Regions from separate parts of the Agrobacterium sp. NPDC058088 genome, predicted to be linked through region 2. Evidence: predicted binding sites of a transcription regulator. Region 2 holds the regulator's gene; each other region holds the start of a gene.

Region 1 (3,276 bases), on a different contig from region 2:
ATGAAATTTAAGCAAGGCGGCGACTTTGCCCGAGACGATCACTCGTCGTCAACCACCCGCAATTTGGCTGCGCCGGTTCGGTTTTCCGCAAAGCGCCGGGCCTGCTCGATTTCTCCCTGCGGCGCGTCTTTTTCCGTTGGTGAGAAATCGAGTCCCTCGATCTTCTGGCCACGGGCCAGTACCTTGTCGGAGGAGATGAGCATCATGTCGACGTCCTTCTGCGCCAGCCCGAAATGGGCCTGCAGCTTGCGCGTCCTGTCGTCCAGCCGCCGCACATCGTCCATGAGCAGCGCCACTTCACCCTGAATGAGATGCGCCTGCTCGCGCATGCGCTGGTCCTTCAGCACGGACTGGATGACCTGCACAGAGAGCATCAGAAGCGAGGGTGATACGATCACGACCCGGGCGCGATGGGCGCGCTGTACCAGATATTCGAAATGCTGATGGATATCGGCAAAGATGGACTCGGACGGCACGAAGATGAAGGCTGTATCCTGTGTCTCGCCACGAATGAGATATTTCTCGGCGACGTCGCGAATATGGACTTCCATATCGCGGCGGAACTGCTGCACGGCGGCGCGTTTGGTTTCGGGCGTCTCATCCGCCTTAATGGCGTTCCATGCCTCCAGCGGGAATTTCGCGTCGATGACCAGCGGCGGTGCATTGTTTGGCATCTTGATGGTGCAGTCCGGCCGGTAACCGTTGGAAAGTGTCGGCTGAAGCTGAAAGGCTCCCGGCGGCAGGGCGTCGGCGATCAGCGTCTCCATGCGCGCCTGTCCGAAGGCGCCGCGCGTCTGTTTGTTGGAAAGGATCGCCTGAAGCCCGACCACGTCCTTGGCCAGATCCTGAATATTGCCCTGTGCGGCATCGATGACCGCGAGGCGCTCCTGCAGGCGGCTCAGATTTTCATGGGTCGACCGGGTCTGCTCCGTCAGCGTTTCGCCAAGGCGCTGCGACATGCCATCAAGGCGCTGGTTCAGCGTCTGGCTCATCTCGCTCTGGCGCGTGCCAAGCGTTTCCGCCATGGCCGCGATCCGTCCATGCAATTCGGATTGCGTTTTTAGCAGGTCAGAGATTTCACCATCGCCTCCCGCTTTTTTCGACTGGTTTGCCGTGACGAGCCACGTAACGACAAGGCCGAAAACCACGACAGCAAGAAGCGCGCCGAAGCTGATATCGACGGAGCCAGCCCGCAGCGCAGGCTCAAGGAGAACGGAGAAGTCTATGCTCATGATTAAATCTAGCAGATTTCCAATGATTCGGAAGATCAAAACAAGAACATTCCTGCGGCGGAAATGAGTCGGTCACAGCGGATGCCGCGGGCGGTTTTCACCATCGTGTTTTTTATTTCCTCGGCGCGAGAGATACGTTATGGGAAGCCATGACCATCAAACCGCTTATCATTTTGCCCGATCCCGTGCTGCGCCAGCAATCGAAGCCCATCGAAAAGGTGGATGCGGAAGTGCTGCGTCTTGCCGACGATATGCTTGAAACCATGTATGACGCGCCGGGTATCGGCCTCGCCGCCATTCAGATCGGCGTGCCGCGCCGCATGCTGGTGATCGATGTTGCGCGTGAAGGCGAGGAAAAAACCCCGATCGTCTTCATCAATCCGGAAATCCTCAAGGTATCGGACGATATCTCGACCTATGAGGAAGGCTGTCTTTCCATTCCCGATTATTATGCCGAGGTGGAGCGCCCCGCGTCGCTCACGGTGCAATATGTCGGTCGTGACGGCAAGCAGCAGACGGTTGAGGCGGATGGTCTGCTGGCAACCTGCCTGCAGCACGAGATCGATCACCTCAACGGTGTTCTGTTCATCGACCATATTTCGCGGCTGAAGCGCGACATGGTCATCAAGAAATTCACGAAAGCGGCCCGCGCAAAGGTCTGATCCGTCCTCTTCGGGCTGGAATGGACGACAGGGCAGGGGGCGGCAATGGCTCTTCGCATCATATTCATGGGCACGCCGGAATTTTCTGTTCCGACGTTGCGTGCATTGGCGGAAGCCGGTCACGAGATCGCCGCGGTCTACACCCAGCCGCCGCGTCCCGGCGGCCGTCGCGGCCTTGATCTCCAGAAATCGCCGGTACACCAGGCTGCGGAACTGCTGGGTTTACCGGTACTGACACCCTTGAATTTCAAGGCCGAGGAAGGTCGCCAGCAATTCCGGGACTTCAACGCCGATGTAGCTGTTGTCGTGGCTTATGGGCTGCTTTTGCCAGAGGCCATTCTCTCGGGCACGCGGCTCGGCTGTTACAATGGTCACGCCTCGCTGCTTCCGCGCTGGCGCGGTGCTGCCCCCATTCAGCGGGCGATCATGGCCGGGGACACCGAGACCGGCATGATGGTCATGAAAATGGAAAAGGGTCTGGATACCGGCCCTGTTGCACTTACGGCAAAGGTCACGATCGGCGAGAACATGACGGCCGGCGAGCTGCATGACAGGCTGATGCTGGTAGGCGCTCGGTTGATGCGGCAGGCCATGGAGAAGCTGGAAGCCGGCGACCTGCCCCTCGTCACACAGGCGGAAGAGGGCGTGCTCTACGCCGCAAAGATCGACAAGGGCGAGACCCGTATCGACTTTTCAAGGCCGGCGCAGGATGTGCATAATCATATTCGCGGCCTTTCGCCCTTTCCGGGGGCGTGGCTTGAGATGGATATCGGCGGCAAATCCGAGCGCGTGAAGGTTCTTTCCTCCGAACTGGCCAGCGGCATGGGGGAAGCGGGCGCCGCACTCGACGATACCCTCACCATCGCCTGCGGCAGCGGGGCTGTGCGGCTCACCCGTTTGCAGAAGGCCGGCGGTAAGCCGATGTCGGCGGCCGATTTCGTGCGCGGTACCCCGGTTCCGGTCATGACGAGGCTTGGCTGATGCCACGTTTCCGCATGACCGTCGAATATGACGGCACGCCCTATTACGGCTGGCAGAGGCAGGAGAACGGCCCGTCCGTTCAAGGCGCACTGGAGGCTGCCGTCCGGTCATTGACCGGGGAGAGCGTTTCCATTCGCGGCGCGGGCCGTACCGATTCCGGTGTGCATGCCGCTGGCCAGGTCGCCCATGTAGATCTTTCCCGCGATTGGGAGCCCTATAAGCTTCGCAATGCCTTGAACGCGCATCTGGCCATGGCGGGTGAGGCCGTGGCTGTTCTCGATGCCGCCGCCGTGACGGAGGATTTCGACGCCCGTTTTTCAGCGCTGCGCCGCCATTATCTCTACCGCATCATTTGCCGCAAATCCCGGCTGGCGCTGGAGCACAGGCGGGCATGGTGGGTA
Region 2 (3,276 bases):
CATTTTTCCTCGAAGGCGAAGGCAACGCCCTGACCGGGTGCGGCGGGCACCACCAGACGGCCGCCCGCTTTTGCGCAGAACACGCCATTAGCAGCAAGCACCGCTTCTGTCACGGCAAGATCGTCGGCAGAAAAGACGACGCCCATGCCATGCAATCCGACGTCGCTCCCGGCAGAAAGTCCTAAGGCCAGTCCGCCCAAGTCAGCTTTTTGGGTTAGCCTCACGCGGGCATTGCCGGCAACAAAAACCATGTCTCCACCCGAAGACACCCTACCCTCACAGCCCAACACAGTTTCGATCAGGTGCACCGCCTTCGTGTCGCCACCTGAAAACAGGATAATTTCGCTAAGGCCTGAGACACTGTTGGCGTGACGCTCCAGCGCCGCGCGGTCTCCCGGCAGGGCGCGCAGCCGCTGGCAACTAAAGAGGAAGAAATCCGCCGCCGAACCGCTTGCCGCGAAGGCGAGACGGAAGGCCGCCTCGCTCTGCGATCCGTCTGGCATCCGCACGGGGCGTGAAAAATGGAATACATCGCCAGCCGACACGTCCGACGTCACAAACCTCTCATGGTCTGCAAGGGCATCCTCGGTTTTGGCCACGAGAGCCGAAAAGCCCTCCTGCCCGACTTTTTGCCTGAAGGCCCTGTCCCTGCCTGTGAACACATCGCCGCCGTCCGCAGATGCGTTATATTTAGCCGGATCAGCAATCGCGAGTGGCTCAAGATAGGTATCGTCTTTGAAAAAGACACAGGCATTTCGGGTTCCGAACGGATGCAAAGCTTCCGGTGCGACCGTAAATCCAAGGCTGACAAGGCGCTTTACGGCAATGCCGAGATCTTCCACTGGCAGAACGAGATGATCGATGCGATGTGATTTCATCATGGCCTGTTTTCCTGCGCTGGCACCCCGCCCAAGCATACCTGGACGATTTGGACGTCAGAAGAGCACAATCAGGCGCCATGAAGCAAATCATCAAAACAACAGATAGCAGGTTCACGAAATTTTAGGGGATTGCAGAACACATATGGAACATATAGTGTTCGTTCTGTATTTGTTTCGCGACTTCAACGACGATTCTCAAGGGTGTTTTCCTCATGCTCACGCGCAAACAGCAGGAATTGCTTCTCTTCATTCATGAAAGAATGAAAGAGTCCGGCGTGCCGCCCTCCTTCGATGAAATGAAGGACGCACTCGATCTTGCTTCGAAATCCGGTATTCACCGGCTGATTACCGCACTCGAAGAGCGCGGATTCATTCGCCGGCTACCCAACAGGGCGCGAGCGCTCGAAGTCATCAAGTTGCCTGAGGCTTACACGCCGGGCGCAAGGCCGCAGCGCGGCTTTTCGCCGAGCGTCATCGAGGGAAGTCTCGGAAAACCGAAGGAGCCGGAACCCGCCCCCGCCCCTAAGGCGCCCGCCAACGATTTCGCAGGTGCCGCCACCGTTCCCGTCATGGGCCGCATCGCTGCCGGTGTGCCGATTTCTGCCATCCAGAACAATACCCACGATGTGGCTGTGCCGGTGGATATGCTGGGGTCGGGCGAACATTACGCGCTTGAGGTCAAAGGCGATTCGATGATCGAGGCCGGGATTTTTGACGGCGACACCGTCATCATCCGCAACGGCAACACCGCCAATCCGGGCGATATTGTCGTGGCGCTGGTGGATGATGAAGAGGCCACGCTGAAGCGCTTTCGCCGCAAGGGTGCGTCCATTGCGCTGGAAGCGGCAAACCCGGCCTATGAGACCCGCATTTTCGGACCGGATCGGGTGAAAATTCAGGGCAAGCTGGTGGGATTGATCCGCCGTTACCATTGATGTGGTGACATCGCGCAGAGTCCCTGTCGCGATGGGGCCGTCATAAAAATGGTGCTCCCCTATGAAGTGTCGACTTCTGGGAAAGACTTGGTTTGCCGATGCAGGAACATGCGCGTCATCTGGCCGATGGCGCGTCATTTTTTGAGAATCAATCCTCGCTTTGTTTCCCTGACGCCGCAGGCATAGAGTTGGCTTAACGCGTAAACTCAATCGGCCTTCTGCTTCGCTCAGCATTGTCGCAAGTGCTTTCTGTCTCCAAGCGGTGAGATCGACAGAACTCTTTTCTGTCACCCTCGCTTCCCATTCATCAATGCGGCTTATGGGAGCCATGGATTATTTGCGATATTCCAGAGCGCCTTCGCAGGTGTAGAAATGCGCGTCCTATCGGGGAAAAACGCCATGTACGATCTTTATATTGCCAACAAGAACTATTCCTCATGGTCGTTGCGACCCTGGGTTTTGATGCGCACGCTTGGCATCGCCTTTGATGAAAAACTCATTCCCTTCGGCGAAGGTGTTTCCTTCTCCACATTTTCGCCGACCGGCAAGGTGCCATGCCTTGTCGACGAGGGAGTGACAGTTTGGGAATCACTGTCGATCGCCGAATATCTGGCCGAGAGGCATCAGGGCGTCTGGGCGAGCGACAAGCAGGCGCGGGCCTGGTCACGCTCGGCGGCGAGCGAAATGCATGCGGGATTTTTCTCACTGCGCAATCTCTACCCCATGTCGGTCGGTATCCGGGTAAGACCAAAAGCTGGCGATGCCGGGCTTGCGGCCGATATAAAGCGCATCGATGCGTTGTGGAGTGAAGGTCTCACCAGATTCGGCGGACCTTTTCTCGCCGGTCAGAAATTCACGGCGGTCGACGCCTTCTTCTGCCCGGTGGCGTTCCGTTTCCAGACCTATGGCGCCGATCTTTCGCCGGCAGCGAAAGCCTATTGCGACCGGCTGCTCGCCCTGCCCGCCATGCGCGAATGGTACGAGGCCGGACTGAAGGAAATCTGGCGCGACCTGCCACATGAAGAGGAAATTGGCGGCATTGGCGAAGTGACCGCGGATCTGCGCGCCAAGGTCTGAGTGAAGGCCTGACGAACCTTTCTGGCGGCACTCATTGCGATGCCGCCAGCAAGCGGGTAACGGCTTCAGGCACCTCGTGGTCAAAACGGCCGCTCTTCCAGTCATAGAAGCGATGTTCGCTCCACGGCCTGTCCGCACCGGCGGTTGCAGCGCGCATCTGTCCCACGACGCCCGCTTCATCGCTGCCGGCGAAATTTAGCTCAACCGAGCCGATGCGCCTTAATATGTCGCGGTTGAGCAGCAAGGCTCCCGAGCGGCATTGCGCAAATGAGGTTCTGCGGGAAACGATGACGATATCGGCGATATCACAGGCTTTCCCGGCAAACCGACCGTCCTCCAGCACGATGATCCATTCGCCGCTTCGCGCACGCGCCACGCACCAG
Region 3 (3,276 bases), on a different contig from region 2:
ATCGGCCTTCTGGCCGTCGTCGAGTTTCTTGAAGGTCGTGCCGGCCCGGTTGAGAACCGTTTCCCAGCCAGCGGCATCACACCATGTTTCCAGATGGGCGCGGTCGATACCGGCTGCCTTGTAGTCATGGAAAGAATAATCGACGTTGTTCAACTCCAGCCAGCTTCTCGCCTTCTTAATCGTGTCGCAATTTTTGATGCCGTAAATCGTGACCGTCATGCTATCGCCTCTTTGTCTTCAAGCCTTCCGGCATAACAAAATATCCGTCTTATTCAAGCCGCGGCTGAGGTGCCTTGGGTCGATTGATCAAACGTCGTGCACGAGCTATGCAAAATCGAGGTGGCTGGCATCCAAACGAGCGCGAGCAAAGCTGCATGGCTTCCCTGCTACATCAAGAGTTGTGGAAGAGGCATGAAATCCCCATTATCTGGACAACAAAGATGGAGATTAAAATGCGTCAGGTTGCAAAGACATCGCGTAACTTCTTCGGTGAAACTTTCGCCGTTCTCGGTGCAGCGCTCTCGGTTTCGGCCGCTGTTCGCGCACATCGCAAGCCCGCCCGTGCCGATCTCGAAGCTCTCGGCATCGACGGCAAGGCTTTCGACAAGGTCCAGCTCTAAGCTGCTTATCGTTTATAGCGAGGCGAAATCGCCTCGCTTGCGCTGGGCAGCGGAATCCCCTTGGTTTCGACAGGTGCTGCGGTGATGTGAACTGCGCCCTTGTTGCAGACAAGCGCATGCCTACGGCATTCAGTACGCAGCAGATAGTTTAGGCATCGATGCCATGCTGTTTCAGGCCCGCTTTATCGAGCCGCTATCTTGCGGATTTGCCGCTTCGGCATGCTGAATATTTTCTCCGGTAGATATAATTGATTCTCGGGCTCCTCGTAGCGCTCCGCTTTCGCCGAAAGTCCGAAGCGTCCGAGAGATTCGTGCCGCGTTTCCCCATTATGGCTGAAGATGAGTTCGAAACTGCCCGCCAGCCAGCTATAGGGCTTTTCAACAGGCATGGTTTCTATTTTCCCGCAGCCATAGATCGCGGTCAGGTGCGGCGTAAATGGTGACGCGGCGACATAGGGAAGATTTGCCCGCCAGAGGGCGCGCTGGACCATCTTCGCCAAGGCTTTAAGCTCCAGCATCTCCCGGCGGCTGTTTAGCACCAGACAGTTGCGATTGCCGAAAAGCGAACTCCCATCGAACGTGATCGGAACCGGCCGCGCCCTTATCTCCCCCAGTGCCGCTTTCATCCGGTTTACAAGGCCGTGAGGAACGGTGTCGAAACATCCGATACAGAGCAGGGTGATATGCAGAAGCGCCGCCGGACAGGCCTCACGCTTTGTCCGCCCTGCGGCGTGGCACGATGCATCGGTGAAAATCCTCTCCGCCAAGGCTGCTGGCGGTTTCAGCACAATCAAGACCTTGCTGCTGAATCGTGGGTTGATCCGGCGCGGTTTCTCCAGCTCAAACCCTTCAAGGAAAAGCTGCCTTGACCCTCCTTTATCCGTCAACTCCAAATCCACGACGATGCTCCACGGCCTATGCCAAGGCCGCGATATTATCATCGCCGCGAAAAATTAAAAGAACAAAAATAGAACAAACTACGCAAGTGCCGGGCAATTCAGTTCTGCAATGGAGAGGGAAAATCACCCAAAATAACCCCGGTTGACACGCTACCTACTAGTTGGTAGGTAAAGCGCATGAAAATTTCGCAAAGCAAAGCCGATGATATTCTCCAGTGCGCGCGCACGCTGATTATAAGAGGGGGCTACAATAGTTTCAGCTATGCCGATATTTCTCACGTGGTGGGTATTCGCAATGCAAGCATTCACCACCATTTTCCCAGCAAATCGAATCTGGTCCAAAAACTGGTCGCGCAATACAGGCTGGAGGCTGAAGCCGGTATCGCCGAGCTGGAGCGAAACATCTCCGATCCGTTGGAACAGCTTCGCGCCTATATAGGCTATTGGCAGGGATGCATCGCCGATGCGACCCATCCCTTCTGCGTCTGTGCGCTTCTTGCCAGCGAAATACCGATTCTCCCTGAAACGGTCGTTACTGAAATACGCGCACATTTCCGAGGTCTCTCGGACTGGCTTACCGCCGTCCTGCAGCGCGGCGTTGCCCAGGGGCGTGTCGTACTGACCGGAGCAGCGCGGGCCAATGCTGAAATCTTTATGGCGACAGTGCACGGGGCAATGCTTTCGGCACGTGCGCACGGCGATCCCGCGACCTTTGCCGCGATAACGCGCCCCATGCTGGAGCGCATTACTGCTTGAAATTGCACCTCGTAAAGGGCGTGGACGCATGACCCGAGCGAGGTGCCCACCAATCAACTGACGACGTTATGCTCGTAGATATGTCGATGACAATCTGCGTCCCGCACCACCCATCTCCCGGAAAAGAAAGGCAATTCGCATGTTCGGTATTTCTCCGCTCGGCTGGGTCCACACGCTCGGTAGCCTGCCGGCAATTCCTGTGGCCATCTACATGTTTGCCCGTCACGGTCGAATCGTTCCCCGATCCACGCCGGGTGCAATCTATTTCGTCTCCATGCTGATTGGCGCTGCAACGGTCTTCCTCGTGGCGCATCAGCCGGTCAGCTACGGCGTTGGCGTCCTGACTATCCTGTTCCTGCTTGCGGGCTATGGAATAGAACGCGTCCTGGGTTCAACGCGTATCGCCAGATATATTGAAACCATCTGTCTCAGCATCACTGCGTTTCTGTTGATGGTGCCAACCGTTAGCGAAATTCTACGTCGCGTCCCCGATGGTCACCCGATAGTTACGGACCTGAAATCGCCGCTGCTTCTCGGCGCTCAGGCGGGATTGCTGGCAATCCTCGTGGTCGGGCTGACCGCCCAGGTGATCTATCTCACACGACAAAACAGAAACGCCGCGAACTAGTCGCGACGTCATCATTAAAACTGCCTTCGATACGGTGGCGTTGCGGCAGCAACGTCACCGTATCGAGTATGATTCTATTCCCACTCGATGGTGCCAGGTGGCTTGCTCGTCACGTCATAAACGACGCGGTTGATGCCGCGCACTTCGTTGATGATGCGGGTCGCCGCGCGGCCGAGGAAGTTCATGTCATAGGGATAGAAATCCGCCGTCATGCCATCCACCGAAGTTACGGCGCGCAGCGCGCAGACGAAGTCATAGGTGCGGTAATCGCCCATGACGCCGACAGTCTGCACCGGCAGCAGCACGGCAAAGGCCTGCCAGATGGTGTCGTAAAGACCAGCCTTGCGAATTTCGTCGAGATAGATCGCATCCG

The links. The regulator LexA, encoded in region 2, represses DNA repair genes until DNA is damaged. The targets are predictions, from matches to a motif close to TGTTCNNNNTGTGTTCNG.
Region 1: ACFVTJ_RS15340 (DNA recombination protein RmuC) is a predicted target of LexA. The motif match lies at 1,264-1,281, and genes of this name have one in related genera.
Region 3: ACFVTJ_RS15765 (2'-5' RNA ligase family protein) is a predicted target of LexA. The motif match lies at 1,578-1,595, and genes of this name have one in related genera.

Annotation. Positions count from the first base shown of each region.
Region 1 is NZ_JBHVSU010000005.1:56,673-59,948, reverse strand. It holds gene ACFVTJ_RS15340 (DNA recombination protein RmuC) at 39-1,232, opposite strand; gene def (peptide deformylase) at 1,382-1,894, shown strand; gene fmt (methionyl-tRNA formyltransferase) at 1,940-2,875, shown strand; gene truA (tRNA pseudouridine(38-40) synthase TruA) at 2,875-3,276, shown strand, end outside.
Region 2 is NZ_JBHVSU010000002.1:922,850-926,125, reverse strand. It holds gene ACFVTJ_RS09875 (VOC family protein) at 1-881, opposite strand, end outside; gene lexA (transcriptional repressor LexA) at 1,094-1,816, shown strand; gene ACFVTJ_RS09865 (glutathione S-transferase family protein) at 2,216-2,893, shown strand; gene ACFVTJ_RS09860 (ComEC/Rec2 family competence protein) at 2,925-3,276, opposite strand, start outside.
Region 3 is NZ_JBHVSU010000005.1:143,726-147,001, reverse strand. It holds gene ACFVTJ_RS15775 (ArsC family reductase) at 1-219, opposite strand, end outside; gene ACFVTJ_RS15770 (hypothetical protein) at 453-620, shown strand; gene ACFVTJ_RS15765 (2'-5' RNA ligase family protein) at 803-1,519, opposite strand; gene ACFVTJ_RS15760 (TetR/AcrR family transcriptional regulator) at 1,697-2,275, shown strand; gene ACFVTJ_RS15755 (hypothetical protein) at 2,415-2,903, shown strand; gene guaA (glutamine-hydrolyzing GMP synthase) at 2,978-3,276, opposite strand, start outside.